DNA from 2 places in the Mesorhizobium sp. M0062 genome. Region 1 is predicted to be linked to the other one. Evidence: predicted binding sites of a transcription regulator. Region 1 holds the regulator's gene; the other holds the start of a gene.

Region 1 (7,823 bases):
ATCTATCCGCTGGTCGTCAACAACCGCTTCAAGGTGCGGCTGGTGGCGATCGAGCGTGACGGACCGCAAAAGATAGACCCCGACGACACCGCCAAAGGCGAATTCTACATCGACCTCGACACCAAATATCCGCCGGTCTCGGACTGGCGCATCATTGCTGCCGATCCGCGCAATACCGACCTCAACGTGGAAGCGTCGTTCCAGCTGCAATGCCTGGATTATGTCGATACCGCCGAGATTGCCGAGGATGGCCCGCCACGCATCATCGACAAGTCCAATTATCCCTATCCCTGGGGCGCCAATGTGATGGTGTTCGAGCACTGGCTCGGGCTTGGCCGCAAGGCGCCGCTCAAACTCATCGACCCGAACCGCGCATCGCGCCGCGAATACTGGATGATCAATGGCAATGCGGCCCGGCGCATGGTGCAGGACCTCTATCGCTTCCACATCAACCAACTGGGCGTCGCCAACGACACCATCAGCAGTGTTTACGTGCCGAAGCTCAATGCCGGCCACGTCACGGTGAGCCTTTACGAGCACGATTTCAGCGACAGCCGCTTCGCGCAAGGGGCGAAGAAGTCCTTCGGCTCGGTCGGCCTCTTCAATCTCAGGGATACCGGTTTTGATGACCGCGTCTCATCGGCCGAGGTGATCCATACCTATCCCAAGGTGATCCATCGGGACGTGCATTAGGGCCGGATTGCGCTGTTCGCCGGCTCAGGATGGGCCATCGACATGGGTGATGCGCCAGATGGTGCCGTTGCCATCCTCGGTGACGATAAGCGCGCCGTCCTTGGCCACCGCGACGCCGACCGGCCGGCCCCAGACGGCGTCGTCGGAGAGGACGAAGCCGGTGATGAAATCCTGGTACTCGCCGGTCGGCTTGCCGTCGCTGAATCTCAGCCGCACCACCTTGTAGCCGGTCCTCATACCACGGTTCCAGGAGCCGTGCAGGGCGACGAAGGCGTCATCCTTGTACTCTGCCGGGAAATTGCCGCCGCCATAGAAGGCGATGTTGAGCGGCGCCGAATGCGCCTGCATCAGCACGTCGGGCACGGTGACCGAGCCGGCGAGGTCTGGGCGCGCGCCCTCGTGACGCGGGTCCTCGTTGGCGCCGATATAATACCAGGGCCAGCCATAGAAGGCGCCGTCCTTGACTGAGGTGGCATATTCGAACGGCACATCGTCGCCGAGACCGTCGCGCTCGTTGACGACACACCACAGCGCGCCGGTGGCCGGTTGCACGGTCATGCCCGAACAATTGCGCAGGCCGGTAGCGAGGATGCGGCCATTCTTGCCGTCGGGGCCGAAGGCCAGCACGTCGGCACGGCCATCCTCGGAACCCCAGGTGGCGCCGAGTGGCTGTGATTTTGCCCAGGCGTCAAGGCCGCCCTTCGGTGCCTTCTGCATGCCCTCCGCGACGTTCGATCCGGAGCCGACCGAGAGATACAGCGTCTTCCCGTCCGGCGAGAAGGCGATATCGCGGGTCCAGTGGCCGCCGGTAGGGATGTCGGAGACAATCGTCTCCGGTTCGCCGGAGGCTTTAAGGTCGCCGTCGCGATAGGCGTAGCGGACCACGCTGTCGTTGTTGGCGACGTAGACCCATTGCGGCTTGTCGCCAGGCGGGTAGAAGGCGATGCCATAGGGCTGGTTTAGATTGTCGGCAAAAATGCCCTCTTCGGCCGGCTTCGCGCTACCCTTGGCCAGCCGATAGACGCGGATCTGGTTGGCGTCACTGTCGGCGACGAACAGGTCGCCGTTCGGCGCCACGCGCACGACCCGCGGATTGGAAATGCCGGAAGCAACCAGTTCGGCCGAAAACCCAGGCAGCAGGACGGGCTTCGCGCCCTCGGGCCGATCGCCAAGGCCGGCGCTGTTGGAGGCGGATTCGGTGATGTTGGGCTTTTGCAGATCATCCGGCTTGATTAGCCGGCGCACACCTGGCTTGTCGGCCGTCCAGTCGCCGAAAGCGTCTTTGCCGGTCAGCAGCGGTTGATCGGCCTCCTGGGCGAAGGTGCTGGTGGCCAGAAGCAGGGCAAGGCCTGCCAAGCCGGCAATCCGGATCATGCTGTTCTCCTCGAACTCGCGCCGGTCGGCGCGTCATGCACAAGGGAGATATTGTGCGGCCGCCGCAAAAGAGAAGCGTGCGCGCGCGCAGATTCGACGAGAGAACCGCTCAACTTTCCTCTTCGACGTCGAGATCGTCGTCGAGACGCTTTTCCAATGCGACGAGATCTTCCGGCAGCGGCAAGCCCATGGCGCGCATTTCGCGCAGTTTTTCGCGCAGCTGCTCTTGGATTTCGTGCTCGTCCTCCGGCTGGTTGACCATTTCTTCGAGCAGCATGCTGATCTGGGCCTTGAACGATTCAAGCGCCATTCTGCGCCCTCCTTTACGGTGATCCCGGCTTCGGAATTATCTTAACATCCGGGTAATCAATTGCGCAGTGTAGTCGACCATAGGCACGATGCGGGCATAATTCAGCCTGGTCGGGCCGATGACGCCGAGCGCGCCGACGACGCGGGCGTCCTTGTCGCGGTAAGGCGCCACGACCAGCGACGAGCCGGAGAGCGAGAACAGCTTGTTTTCCGAGCCGATGAAGATCCGCACGCCGGGGCCGTCCTCGGCGAGGTCGAGCAGCTGGATCAGCCCGTCCTGCGTCTCCAGATCCTCGAACAGGTGGCGCAGCAATTCGATATCGGCCTGGGCGGTGACGTTTTCGAGCAAATTGGCGCGGCCGCGCACGATAAGGCGCGCCGGCAGGCCGCTATCGGCGCCGGCCCACACCGCCAGGCCTTTCTCGACCAGATCCTGCGACAGCGTGTCCAGCGCTGCCCTGGTCTCGTCCTTGATGCGGGCGATCTCGATGCGCGCCTCGGCGAGCGTGCGGCCCCTGATATGGGCGTTGAGGAAGTTGGAGGCCTCGTGCAGCTGCGAGACGGTGATGCCGGCCGGCAGGTCGACGACGCGGTTCTCGACATCGCCATTCTGCGACACCATCACCGCCAGCGCCTTGGTCGGCTCGAGCTGGATGAACTCGATGTGCTTCAGCGCCACCTCGTTCTTGGTGGCGAGCACCAGGCCGGCGCCGCGCGACATGCCCGACAGCATCTGGCTGGCCTCGGTCAGCATGTGTTCCAGCGTCGCGCCCGAGCCGGAGGCGCGCACCTGCGCCTCGATGACCCGGCGTTCCTCGTCGGAGAGATCGCCAAGCTCCATGAAGGCATCGACGAAGAAGCGCAGGCCGGTCTGCGTCGGCAGGCGCCCGGCCGAGATGTGCGGGGCATAGATCAGGCCGAGATGCTCGAGGTCGCTCATCACGTTGCGGATGGTGGCCGGCGACAGCGACGACGGCAGGATGCGCGACAGGCTGCGCGATCCCACAGGCTCACCGTCCTTCAGATAGGATTCGACGATGCGCCGGAAAATGTCGCGCGAACGCATGTCGAGCGATTGCAGCGCGGGCGCCAGCAGACTGGGTTCGGTGACTGCCTTGGTCATTCGAGCCAAAAACCTCCGGCTCAAGGATATAGACTTCCATCGCCCCCGCGCAACCCGGCGTCTGTGCCAGATCGCCCGGCCTTTTCCTTTGCGCCATGGGCTGCATGCGTCTACAAGCCGCCGACGCAACCGTAAAAGAACAGAAAGAGGCCTCGATGCGCCCTTCCAAACGCCAAGCCGACGAAATGCGCGCCATCTCCTTCGAGCGCGGCGTCTCCAAACACGCCGAGGGCTCGTGCCTGGTGAAATTCGGCGACACGCATGTGTTGTGCACGGCGAGCCTGGAGGAAAAGGTGCCGGGCTGGATGCGCAATTCCGGCAAGGGCTGGGTGACGGCGGAATACGGCATGCTGCCGCGTTCGACCGGCGAGCGCATGCGCCGTGAAGCCTCGGCCGGCAAGCAAGGCGGCCGCACGCTGGAAATCCAGCGGCTGATCGGCCGCTCCTTGCGCGCCGTTGTCGACCTGCAGGCACTGGGCGAACAGCAGATCACCGTCGACTGCGACGTCATCCAGGCCGATGGCGGCACCCGCACGGCCTCGATCACCGGCGGCTGGGTGGCGCTCTACGATTGCCTGCGCTGGATGGAAGCGCGGCAGATGGCCAGTGTTGCCAAGGTGCTGAAGGACCATGTCGCGGCAATTTCCTGCGGCATCCATGACGGCCAGCCGGTCATCGACCTCGACTACATCGAGGATTCATCTGCCGGCACCGACGCCAATTTCGTCATGACCGGCAAGGGCGGCATCGTCGAGATCCAGGGCACCGCCGAGGGCGAGCCTTTCTCGGAAGGGCAGTTCGCGGAGCTGATGGGCCTTGCCAAGAAGGGCATTCAGCGGCTGGTGAGCTTGCAGCAGATGGCTGTGGCTTGATTGAATTTAACGTGATGACGTCGGCGATCCTTCACACCCCCCTCTGGCCTGCCGGCCATCTCCCCCGCAAGGGGGGAGATCAGAGGTCGCTACCGTTTTCGCCAACCATCAACGTTGAGACGCCGCCAGCGGAACTGCCAATCTCCCCCCTTGCGGGGGGGATGCCCGGCAGGGCAGAGGGGGGTGCCTGATGCAACCCTCCGCTATTCTTGAGTCAGCGCTTTACGTCACGGATCTCGCCGCTGCCGAAGCCTTCTACTCCAACGTCCTCGGCCTCCCTCTCCTCGGCAAGGTCGACGGCCGCCATCTCTTCTTCCGCTGCGGCCCGGGCGTGCTGCTCATCTTCAACGCCGAAGCCACCAAAATCCCGCCGGCGCCCGATGCGCGGCTGAAAGTGCCGCCACATGGCGCGGTCGGCGAGGGCCATCTCTGCTTTGCCGCAAGTGCGGATGAACTCGCACAGTGGAAGCCGCAACTTGAGGCGAAAAACATCGCCATCGAAAGCGAATTCGAATGGCCGCAGGGCGGGCGCTCGATCTACATACGCGACCCCTCGGGCAATTCGATCGAATTCGCCGAGCCAAGGATCTGGGGCCTTTGATGCATTCTCTCGATGGAAAGAAGATCGTCGTTGCCAGCCACAATGAAGGCAAGCTGCGCGAATTCGCCGACTTGATGGGTCCGTTCGGCTTCGAGGCGAAGTCGGCCAAGGACTACGGCCTGCCGGAACCGGAGGAGACCGGCACCACCTTCGAGGAAAACGCCTACATCAAGGCCTTCGCCGCGGCTAAGGCGACCGGCCTGCCGGCGCTGTCGGACGATTCGGGCCTGTGCGTCGACGCGCTCGACGGCGCCCCCGGCGTCTACACCGCCAATTGGGCCGAAGCTCCCGACGGCAGCCGCGACTTCGGGATGGCCATGCAACGCACCGAAGTGGCCTTGCAGGAGGTCGGCGCCGCCGAGCCAGCGCAGCGCAAGGGGCGGTTCGTCGCCGTCATCTGTCTGGCCTTCCCCAATGGCGAGGCTGAATATTATCGCGGCGAAGCTGAGGGAACGCTGGTGTGGCCGCCGCGCGGCGAACTCGGCTTCGGCTACGACCCGGTGTTTTTGCCGGACGGTTTCGAAAAGACGTTCGGCGAGATGAGCGCTGAGGAAAAACACGGCTGGAAGCCCGGCCAGCCGACGGCGCTGTCGCACCGCGCCCGCGCCTTCCAGAAATTCGCCCGCGCCAGGTTAGGCTCAGCTTAATGTCGCTGGACCGCAGCCCGGGCTTCGGCGTCTACATCCATTGGCCGTTCTGCGCGGCCAAATGCCCGTATTGCGACTTCAACAGCCATGTCCGTCACCAGCCGGTCGACCAGGAGCGCTTTGCCCGCGCCTTCGAGACCGAGCTGAAGACCATGAGCGAGCGGACCGGGCCGCGCGAAGTGACCAGCATCTTTCTCGGCGGCGGCACACCGTCGCTGATGCAGCCGCAGACGGTGGCGGCGGTGCTGGACGCCGTGGCGAAGAATTGGACGGTGCCCGACGGCATCGAGGTGACGCTGGAAGCCAATCCATCTTCGGTAGAGGCCGAGCGCTTTCGCGGCTACCGCGCCGCCGGCGTCAACCGCGTGTCGCTCGGCGTGCAGGCGCTGAACGACAAGGATCTGCGCTTCCTCGGCCGGCTGCACAATGTCGAGGAGGCGCTGCATGCAATTGGCCTGGCACGGGACATATTCCCAAGACTCTCCTTCGACCTGATCTACGCCCGCCCCGGCCAGACGCTGGACGACTGGCAGGCGGAGCTCGAACAGGCGATCGGCCATGCCGCCGACCATCTGTCGCTCTACCAGCTGACCATCGAGGAAGGCACGCCGTTCCATGCCCTTCATGCGGCGAAGAAATTCATCATCCCCGATAATGACCGGGCCGCCGATCTCTATGCGCTGACTCAGGAGGTCACCGCGGCGCATGGCCTGCCGGCCTATGAGATTTCCAACCACGCCAGGCCGGGCGCCGAGAGCCGGCACAATCTGACCTATTGGCGCTATGGCGAATATGTCGGCGTCGGACCGGGCGCGCATGGCCGCTTTATCGAGAACGGCCACCGCACCGTGACGATCGCCGAGCGGATGCCGGAGACCTGGGCCAATCTGGTGGAGGCCAGGGGCCATGGCGTCACCGGCGGCGAGATCCTGACGCGCTCCGAAGAGGCCGACGAGTTCCTGCTGATGGGGCTGAGGTTGGCCGAAGGCATCGACCTCTCCCGCTACGAGGCGTTTTCCGGGCGCGGCCTGTCGAGCGCCCGGCTGACCGTGCTGCAGGATGAGGGGCTGGTGGCGCCGATCGGCAATGCCAGGCTACGCGCCACGCCAGCCGGCATGATCGTGCTCGATGCCGTGGTGGCGGATTTGGCGCGATAACGCCTTTGAAAAACGTGCTCTTCGTCAAGCGTCGTGCTTGAAGCGGCGCTTGCCGCGGTGTTTCTCGGCATGCGCCTCTCCGTTTCGGGCCGGCTTGGCGTCGCTCTTGTCCCGGCGGACGCTGTTCTGGTCGTTCATCGGATGCGGCGGCGCGCCTTCGCGGGCGCTCTTCGTTTCAAGACGGGTGATGAAGATATCGAAACGATTGGGCATCGTACGGTCAGTGCTCCATCGTGCTGTCCGGTTTGTTGTCCGAAAGCCTGACATTCGTCGGCAAGGCGGTGGCCGCCCGACTGGCCAGGCCGGTGTCGCTTTCGGCGAGCGCACGCTTGCCCTTTCGCGCAGTGAAGCGCTTGCGCTCGGCATAATAGGGCTCGAAAACGTCCTGCAATTCCAGGCTGTCCATCCTGTCCTCCTCCTCAAGAGACTCAGGTATTCAATCCGCCAGCCACGCTTTCGTTCCCCACTGTGGCAAAGACATGGCCGCCGGGTTACATCGGCGTCAGGTTTGGCTCGACGTTCGGGATTTTGCAACCCGGCGCGCGCCGTGCCAAACAGGGCGAAATGGAGAGACCCCGGTGACCGGCGAGAAGCGCAGCTATGTGATCGGGCAGACCGAGATCGCGGTCCGGTCGGTGGCGCCGGCGCTGTATCTGGTGGCGACGCCGATCGGCAACCTCTCCGACATCACGCTGCGCGCGCTGGAGACGCTGGTCGCCGCCGACATCGTCGCCTGCGAGGACACTCGCGTCTCGCGCGTGTTGCTCGATCGCTACGGCATCCGGCGGCGCACCACCGCTTATCACGAGCACAACGCCGGCGAGGCCGGGCCGAAGCTGATCGCGGCTCTCGAGGCCGGGCAGAGCGTGGCGCTGATTTCGGATGCCGGCACGCCGCTGATCTCCGACCCAGGCTACCGGCTGGTCGGCGAAGCGCTGGAGCGCGGCCTGCGCGTGGTGCCGATCCCCGGCCCATCGGCGCCGCTGGCGGCGCTGACGGCGTCGGGCCTGCCGTCCGACGCCTTCCTGTTCGCCGGATTTCTGCCGG
Region 2 (7,823 bases), on a different contig from region 1:
ATAGCAAAGACCCGCAAGACAGACCGGAGGAACAGCATGGAGATGCAAACGGCAAGTTCAACGCAGACATCGCCACAGGCCAAATCTCTTGACCCCCCTGACCCTGGAGCGTGGACCTTGGAGAAGGCTCAGGCACTTTACCATGCCCCCTTCAACAATCTCCTCTTCCTGGCGCAAACGGTGCACCGCCAGAATTTCGATCCAAACAAGGTCCAGCTCAGCCGGCTGCTCAGCATCAAGACCGGAGGATGCCCGGAGGATTGTGGCTATTGCAGCCAGTCGGCGCGTCACGAAACCGGGTTGGAGGCGTCCAAGCTGATGGATGTCAGGCGCGTCATCGCCGAAGCGACCAAGGCGCGTCATGCCGGCGCCACCCGTTATTGCATGGGCGCGGCCTGGCGAAACCCCAAGGCGCGCGACATGGATGCGGTGGTGGCGATGGTCGAAGGCGTCAAGGCGCTGGGCCTGGAGACCTGCATGACACTCGGCATGCTCGATCTTGAGCAAGCCGCTCGACTGAAGCAGGCGGGCCTCGACTACTACAACCACAACATCGATACGTCAGAACGCTACTATAGCGAGATCATCGGTACGCGGAGCTTTGCCGAGCGGCTCGAGACGCTTGACCACGTTCGCAAATCCGGCATCAAGGTCTGCTGTGGAGGCATTGTCGGCATGGGCGAGGAGCCGGTGGACCGGATCGACATGCTGGTGACGCTGGCCAATCTGCCGGAACATCCGCAAAGCGTTCCGATCAACATGCTGATCCCGATCGCCGGTACGCCGCTTGCAGACGCCAAGCCCATTGAGCCGATCGAATTCGTGCGCGTGATCGCGCTGGCGCGCATCATGATGCCGAAATCGCATGTCCGTCTGTCCGCCGGCCGCACCGCGATGACTGACGAGATGCAGGCGCTGTGCTTTTTTGCCGGCGCCAACTCGATCTTCTTCGGCGACACGCTGCTGACGGCGGACAATCCCGGTGAGGACAAGGATACCCTGCTGTTCCGGCGCCTTGGCATCGATCCGATGGAACTCGAGGCGCAATGAACGGGGCGCCGCTTGCCCGTTATGATGCGACCTTGCAGGGGCTAGCGCGCAAGGACCGGCTGCGGACGCTTTCGCCCCGCGCCGGGCTGGACTTCTCGTCGAACGACTATCTCGGGCTGGCCGCGTCCAGAAGACTTGGCGATGCGGTTGTGGCGGCGATTGCGCGGGGCACGCCGGTTGGCGCCACCGGGTCGCGGCTGTTGCGCGGCAATGCACCGGAACACGAGCAGCTCGAGGCAGACGCGGCGGCATTCTTTGGAGCCGACCGCGCGCTGTTCTTCGGCAGCGGCTACATCGCCAACTTCGCTCTGCTGAGCGCCCTGCCGCAGAAGGGCGATCTTTTGGTTGTCGATGAGCTCGCCCATGCCAGCATGCATGAGGGTGCGCAGGCCGGGCGCGCACAGTTCGTGCTGGCCGCGCACAACGACGCCACCGCTGTCGAGGATGCGATTACACGTTGGCGCGTCGCAGGCGGCATGGGATGCGTCTGGATCGCGGTGGAAAGCCTTTACAGCATGGATGGCGACTGCGCGCCTTTGGAGAGCCTGGTCGCACTTGCCGATCGGCACGGCGCATTCATCGTCATTGATGAGGCGCATGCCACCGGCGTCTGGGGACCGGATGGCCGGGGGCTTGCCGCCGCTTTCGAGGGCCGCGACAACATCATAGCGCTCCACACCTGCGGCAAGGCGCTCGGCGCATCTGGTGGGCTCGTCACCGGGCCGAGGGCACTGTGCGAATATCTGATCAACCGTTGCCGTCCATTCATCTACGCAACCGCGCCATCGCCACTGATGGCGGTCGTGGCGCGCGAGGCACTCGCAATGCTCGCCGACGAGCCTATGCGGCGTGTTCAGCTGCATGAACGCGTCGCCAGCGCCGGCCGGTTGGTCAATCGCTGGGGTGTGACACCAAGTGGCTCTCAGATCCAGCCCTTAGTAATCGGCGATGTAAGGCGCACCATGGCAGTGGCGGCGCGCCTGCAGGCCCGCGGCTTCGACATACGCGGCGTTCGTCCTCCGACCGTGCCCGAGGGCACGTCGCGGCTGCGCATCTCACTGACGCTCAATATTGGCGAAGCCGACATTTCCGCCATGGTCGAGGCGCTGGTCGAGGTGTTCGCCGAAACATCACCGGAGGCGATATGACCCAGCGCATCGTCATCACCGGAACGGATACCGGAGTTGGCAAGACCGTGTTTGCGGCTGGGCTCGCCGGTTTGCTGGACGGCTTTTACTGGAAACCGGTGCAATCGGGCCTCGACGGCGAGACCGACAGCGAGGTTGTCGCGCGGCTTGCCGGCTTGCCCTCAGAGCGCGTGCTGCCGGAAGCCTACCGCTTGCGGAGCCCGCTGTCGCCGCATCGTTCGGCCGAGATCGACGGCGTGGCGATCAAGGCTGCCGATCTTGCTTTTCCCGTCCTACCGACGCCGCTCGTCATCGAAGGCTCCGGCGGCCTAATGGTGCCGCTCAACCGGCGCACAAGGTTAATCGACATCTTCGCTGAATGGCGGCTGCCCGTTATTCTGTGCGCCCGCACCACACTCGGCACCATCAACCACACCTTGCTATCGGTCGAGGCGCTCCGCGCCCGCTCCATCCCGTTGGCGGGCATCGCTTTCATCGGCGATGAGATGGCCGATACGCAACGGACCATCGTGGAATTCAGCGGTGCCCCGCAGCTCGGCAGGCTGCCGCACCTCGATGTGCTGACGGGCAAAACACTGAGGGACGCAATGGTTGCCGGCTTCGCCTTCGCCTCGATTACTGGAGGTGACTGATGTCGCAGTCTCATGTGTGGCATCCCTTCACCCAGCACGCACTCGAGCCTGCGATCCCAGAAATCGTCCTGACTGAGGGCGCCTATCTCCACAGGGCCGACGGCGCCCGCATCCTGGACGCCATCTCCTCCTGGTGGGTCGTCACACATGGCCACCGCCATCCCCGCATCATGAAGGCAATCGAGACAACCGCGTCGAGCCTCGACCAGATTATCTTTGCGGGCTTCACGCACGAGCCGGCAGAGCGCTTGGCCAAGGCGCTTGTCGGCCTCGCTCCCGCTGGACTCGACTGGGTGTTCTATTCCGACAGTGGCTCGACCTCAGTCGAAGTCGCGCTGAAGATGGCGCTCGGTTATTTCCGCAACATCGGCGCGCCGCGCTCGCGCATCGTCGTCATGGAGCACAGCTATCATGGTGACACGATTGGAACGATGAGCGTCGGTGCGCGTGGCGTGTTCAACGCCGCCTATGAACCCTTGCTGTTCGAGGTCGACATCATCCCCTTTCCGGCCGCGGGGCACGAGCAGGAGACGCTGGATCGTTTCGAGGCTGTGACCCGCGATCGACGAGCCGCAGCCTTGATCGTCGAGCCGCTGGTGCTGGGCGCCGGCGGCATGCTGATGTATCCAGCATCGGTTCTGGCCGAATTGAAGAAGATCACTGAGGCCTCCGGCTCGCTGCTGATCGCCGACGAGGTGATGACCGGCTGGGGACGCACCGGAACCATGTTCGCCTGCGAGCAGGCATCGATTTCTCCAGATATCCTGTGCACCTCCAAAGGCTTGACTGGCGGCACCATCCCGCTGGCCGTAACGCTTGTCACCGATGCCATCTTCCGGGCGCACTATTCCGAGGACCGGAAGAAGACGTTTTTCCATTCGAGCTCCTACACCGCCAATCCGATTGCCTGTGCGGCAGCACTCGCCAATGTCGAGATCTGGCGCGACGAGCCAGTGGCCGGGCGGATCACGGCCTTGAGCGTGATGCAGGCCGTCGGGCTGCAACGCTTTCGGGACAATCCATATTTTGCCGACTGTCGAGCCACGGGAACGATCGCGGCGCTCGACCTGCGAACCGGTTCAGCAGGTTATCTCGCCGAGATTGGTCCGAAGCTGCGCGCTTTCTTCCTCGAGCGCGGCCTGCTTGTGCGCCCGCTCGGCAATGTCCTCTACCTTCTGCCACCCTATTGCATCGCAGGCGACGAGCTCGAACGACTCTATGACGCCATCGAGGAGGCCGGGGAACGCTTCGGGTCAAGGCCATGAGCAAGTCGTCGCGCATTCTCGGACTTGGCCATCACGTGCCTGGGCGCAAGGTGGCCAATGCCGAGATCGAGAGCAATCTCGGCCTCGAGCCGGGCTGGATCGAAAGGCGTACCGGAATCCGTTCGCGCTTCTGGGCAACGGACGAAGACACGCTGTCGGGTCTTGCCACCCGGGCTGGCGACATGGCGCTGGTGAACGCCGGTATTGCGCGCCACGACATCGGTCTGCTGTTGCTTGCCACCTCGACGCCCGACCATCTTCTGCCGCCAAGCGCGCCGCTGGTCGCACACAAGCTTGGCCTTGGCCGCGCAGGCGCGGTCGATCTGACCGGCGCCTGCGCCGGCTTCATCTATGCGCTCATGTTTGCGGACGGGTTCACCCGCCTGCATGGCAAACCAGCGCTGGTCATCGCCGCCAACATCCTCAGCCGCCGCATCAATCCAGCCGAGCGCGCGAGCTCAGTCTTGTTCGCCGATGCCGCCGGCGCCCTGGTGATCGGTCAGTGCGATGATGCTGATCGGGGCATTCTCGGTGCCTCGGTGGCTTCGGACGGCTCGCGCTACGGGCTGATCCAGATTCCCGCAGGAGGAAGCAACACGCCGTTCCATGGCGACCTCGACCTCGGGCAGACCCGGATGACGATGACCGACGGGCCCGAAGTGTTCGCAAAAGCCGTCGAGATGATGACCGATTGCTCGACAGCCGCGCTAGCCACTGCGGGAGTGCGGCCACACAATGTCGGCCGGTTTGTGCCGCATCAGGCCAATACTCGGATTTTCGGCGCGGTCGGAAGAAACCTCGGCATTGCGGACCAAGCAATTGTCAAGACGATTGCCGAATACGGCAACTCTTCGGCCGCGACGGTCCCGCTGTCGCTCTCGCTCGCCAACCAGATGAAGCCATTCCAGCCAGGAGAGAAAATCCTTCTGGCGGCGGCGGGTGCGGGTCTCAGCGGCGGCGCTCTCGTGGTTGGAATCTAGCCGGCCGGCTCACGCGCGCAGGATTGGTCATGAACGGCAATAGGAGCAACAGAACCAATGCCAAAAAATGGCCTTCTGAAGCTCGACATGACCAAGCTGACGCAGCACGACCCGTGCGAGCCTCTGGATGAGTTCAAATGCAACACCCGTTGCACCAATCTTACCATCTGAATAAAGCTCAATTACAAAGGGTGAGCCGCCCCATATATGTCGGATACCCGACATTGTTCACATAAAAGGCTCGATGCTTACACGCTCTTTGCTGCCTGCTCTTTGCTGTCTTCTCTTTTCTCTTTGCTCTTTGCTCTTCCGTCTTGACTAGCAGGAGCCTGCGGCTTATCTCATTGCCGCGTTAGCACTCGCTTCGGCTGAGTGCTAGGCATGCTCCGGCAACGGAGCACCGTTCAACATCCGCACCAAGGAAATCCAAAAATGGCAAAGTCGAATTTCCGGCCGCTGCATGACCGCGTGGTCGTACGCCGGGTCGAATCCGAATCCAAGACCGCCGGCGGGATCATCATCCCGGATACGGCGAAGGAAAAGCCGCAGGAAGGCGAGATCATCGCCGTCGGCTCCGGCGCTCGCGACGAAGCCGGCAAGCTGGTCCCGCTGGACGTCAAGGCCGGCGATCGCATCCTGTTCGGCAAGTGGTCGGGCACCGAAGTCAAGCTCAATGGCGAAGACCTTCTGATCATGAAGGAATCCGACATTATGGGCATCATCGGCTGATTATCGGCCTCACCGTCAACTGAATTTCGGGCTTGATCGCAAGCCCCTGCCAGGAGCTAAAAAATGGCTGCCAAAGACGTAAAATTCTCCCGCGACGCCCGCGAGCGCATGCTTCACGGCATCAACATCCTCGCCGACGCGGTGAAGGTGACCCTCGGTCCCAAGGGCCGCAACGTCGTCATCGACAAGTCGTTCGGCGCACCGCGCATCACCAAGGACGGCGTCACCGTCGCCAAGGAAATCGAACTTTCCGACAAGTTCGAAAACATGGGCGCGCAGATGATCCGCGAAGTTGCTTCGAAGACCAACGACATCGCCGGTGATGGCACCACGACCGCGACCGTCCTGGCGCAGTCGATCGTCCAGGAAGGTAACAAGGCCGTTGCCGCCGGCATGAACCCGATGGACCTGAAGCGCGGCATCGACCTGGCCGTGACCGAAGTGGTCGCGGCTCTCGGCAACGCTGCCAAGAAGATCAAGACCTCCGAGGAAGTTGCCCAGGTCGGCACGATCGCCGGCAATGGCGACGAGTCGGTCGGCAAGATGATCGCCGAAGCGATGCAGAAGGTCGGCAATGAAGGCGTCATCACGGTTGAAGAAGCCAAGACCGCCGAGACCGAGCTGGAAGTCGTCGAAGGCATGCAGTTCGACCGCGGCTATCTCTCGCCCTACTTCGTCACCAACGCCGACAAGATGGTTGCCGAGCTCGAGGACGTCTACATCCTCCTGCACGAGAAGAAGCTGTCCAACCTCCAGGCCATGCTGCCGGTTCTCGAAGCCGTCGTGCAGACCTCCAAGCCGCTGCTCATCATCTCGGAAGACGTCGAAGGCGAGGCTCTGGCCACGCTGGTCGTCAACAAGCTGCGCGGTGGCCTGAAGATCGCCGCCGTCAAGGCGCCGGGCTTCGGTGATCGCCGCAAGGCCATGCTGGAAGACATCGCCATCCTCACCGGTGGCCAGGTCATTTCGGAAGACCTCGGCATCAAGCTCGAGAATGTCGGCCTCAACATGCTCGGCCGCGCCAAGAAGGTGTCGATCTCCAAGGAGAACACCACCATTGTCGACGGCGCCGGCAAGAAGGACGAGATCCAGGGCCGCGTTGCCCAGATCAAGCAGCAGATCGAAGAGACCACGTCGGACTACGACAAGGAGAAGCTGCAGGAACGTCTGGCGAAGCTCGCGGGCGGCGTCGCGGTGATCCGCGTCGGCGGCGCGACGGAAGTCGAAGTCAAGGAAAAGAAGGACCGCGTCGACGACGCCCTCAACGCGACCCGTGCGGCCGTGGAAGAAGGCATCGTTGCAGGCGGCGGCGTCGCTCTCCTGCGCGCTTCGGCCAACATCAAGGTCACCGGCGTCAATGCCGACCAGGCTGCCGGAATCAACATCGTTCGCCGTGCACTGCAGGCTCCGGCCCGTCAGATCGCTTCGAACGCAGGTGCTGAAGCTTCGATCGTTGCCGGCAAGATCCTCGACAACAAGGGCGCGACCTACGGCTACAACGCCCAGACCGGCGAGTATGGCGACATGATCGCCATGGGCATCGTCGACCCGGTCAAGGTCGTTCGCACCGCTCTCCAGGACGCGGCCTCGGTCGCCGGCCTGCTCGTCACCACCGAAGCCATGATCGCGGAGGCTCCCAAGAAGGAGTCGGCCGGCGGCGGCATGCCTGGCGGCATGGGCGGCGGCGGCATGGGCGGCATGGGCGGCATGGGCGGTATGGATTTTTAATCCAGCCCCTATCAACTTACAGCGGACAGGGCGGCAGCAATGCCGCCCTTTCCTTGTGTGCCGAACATGATCGAAACCTTGGAGTGCGTCCCGAGGATCTCGTTCGAGCCTCACCGCATGGTCGAGAATTAGGATCTTGTCTGATCGAGCAATTCGCGGGCTCAACCTGGTCAAACCGGCGCCCCCTACGAACTGCCCGATCCTTGAGGATTCCGCTGCGCGACAATCACGATGATTCATTCAGTTGGTAGCTATAGGCGGTGAATCATGAGGGGCATTGAGGAGCGTGGC

Evidence for each region. Region 1 encodes HrcA, which represses chaperone genes, less so after heat shock. Its sites were predicted from a motif close to GTTAGCACTCNCNNNNNGNGAGTGCTAAC; they were not measured.
Region 2: groES (co-chaperone GroES) is a predicted target of HrcA. The motif match lies at 5,427-5,455, and genes of this name have one in related genera.

Annotation. Positions count from the first base shown of each region.
Region 1 covers NZ_JAMYUO010000010.1:57,612-65,434, reverse strand. Annotated here, with positions in the region: gene NKJ64_RS14365 (hypothetical protein) at 1-693, shown strand, start outside; gene NKJ64_RS14360 (PQQ-dependent sugar dehydrogenase) at 718-2,067, opposite strand; gene NKJ64_RS14355 (hypothetical protein) at 2,177-2,377, opposite strand; gene hrcA (heat-inducible transcriptional repressor HrcA) at 2,414-3,499, opposite strand; gene rph (ribonuclease PH) at 3,655-4,371, shown strand; gene NKJ64_RS14340 (VOC family protein) at 4,562-4,972, shown strand; gene rdgB (RdgB/HAM1 family non-canonical purine NTP pyrophosphatase) at 4,972-5,619, shown strand; gene hemW (radical SAM family heme chaperone HemW) at 5,619-6,776, shown strand; gene NKJ64_RS14325 (hypothetical protein) at 6,801-6,989, opposite strand; gene NKJ64_RS14320 (hypothetical protein) at 6,997-7,182, opposite strand; gene rsmI (16S rRNA (cytidine(1402)-2'-O)-methyltransferase) at 7,355-7,823, shown strand, end outside.
Region 2 covers NZ_JAMYUO010000038.1:14,158-21,980, reverse strand. Annotated here, with positions in the region: gene bioB (biotin synthase BioB) at 37-1,050, shown strand; gene NKJ64_RS28650 (8-amino-7-oxononanoate synthase) at 1,047-2,198, shown strand; gene bioD (dethiobiotin synthase) at 2,195-2,830, shown strand; gene NKJ64_RS28640 (adenosylmethionine--8-amino-7-oxononanoate transaminase) at 2,830-4,095, shown strand; gene bioZ (3-oxopimeloyl-[acyl-carrier-protein] synthase BioZ) at 4,092-5,075, shown strand; gene groES (co-chaperone GroES) at 5,508-5,804, shown strand; gene groL (chaperonin GroEL) at 5,868-7,532, shown strand.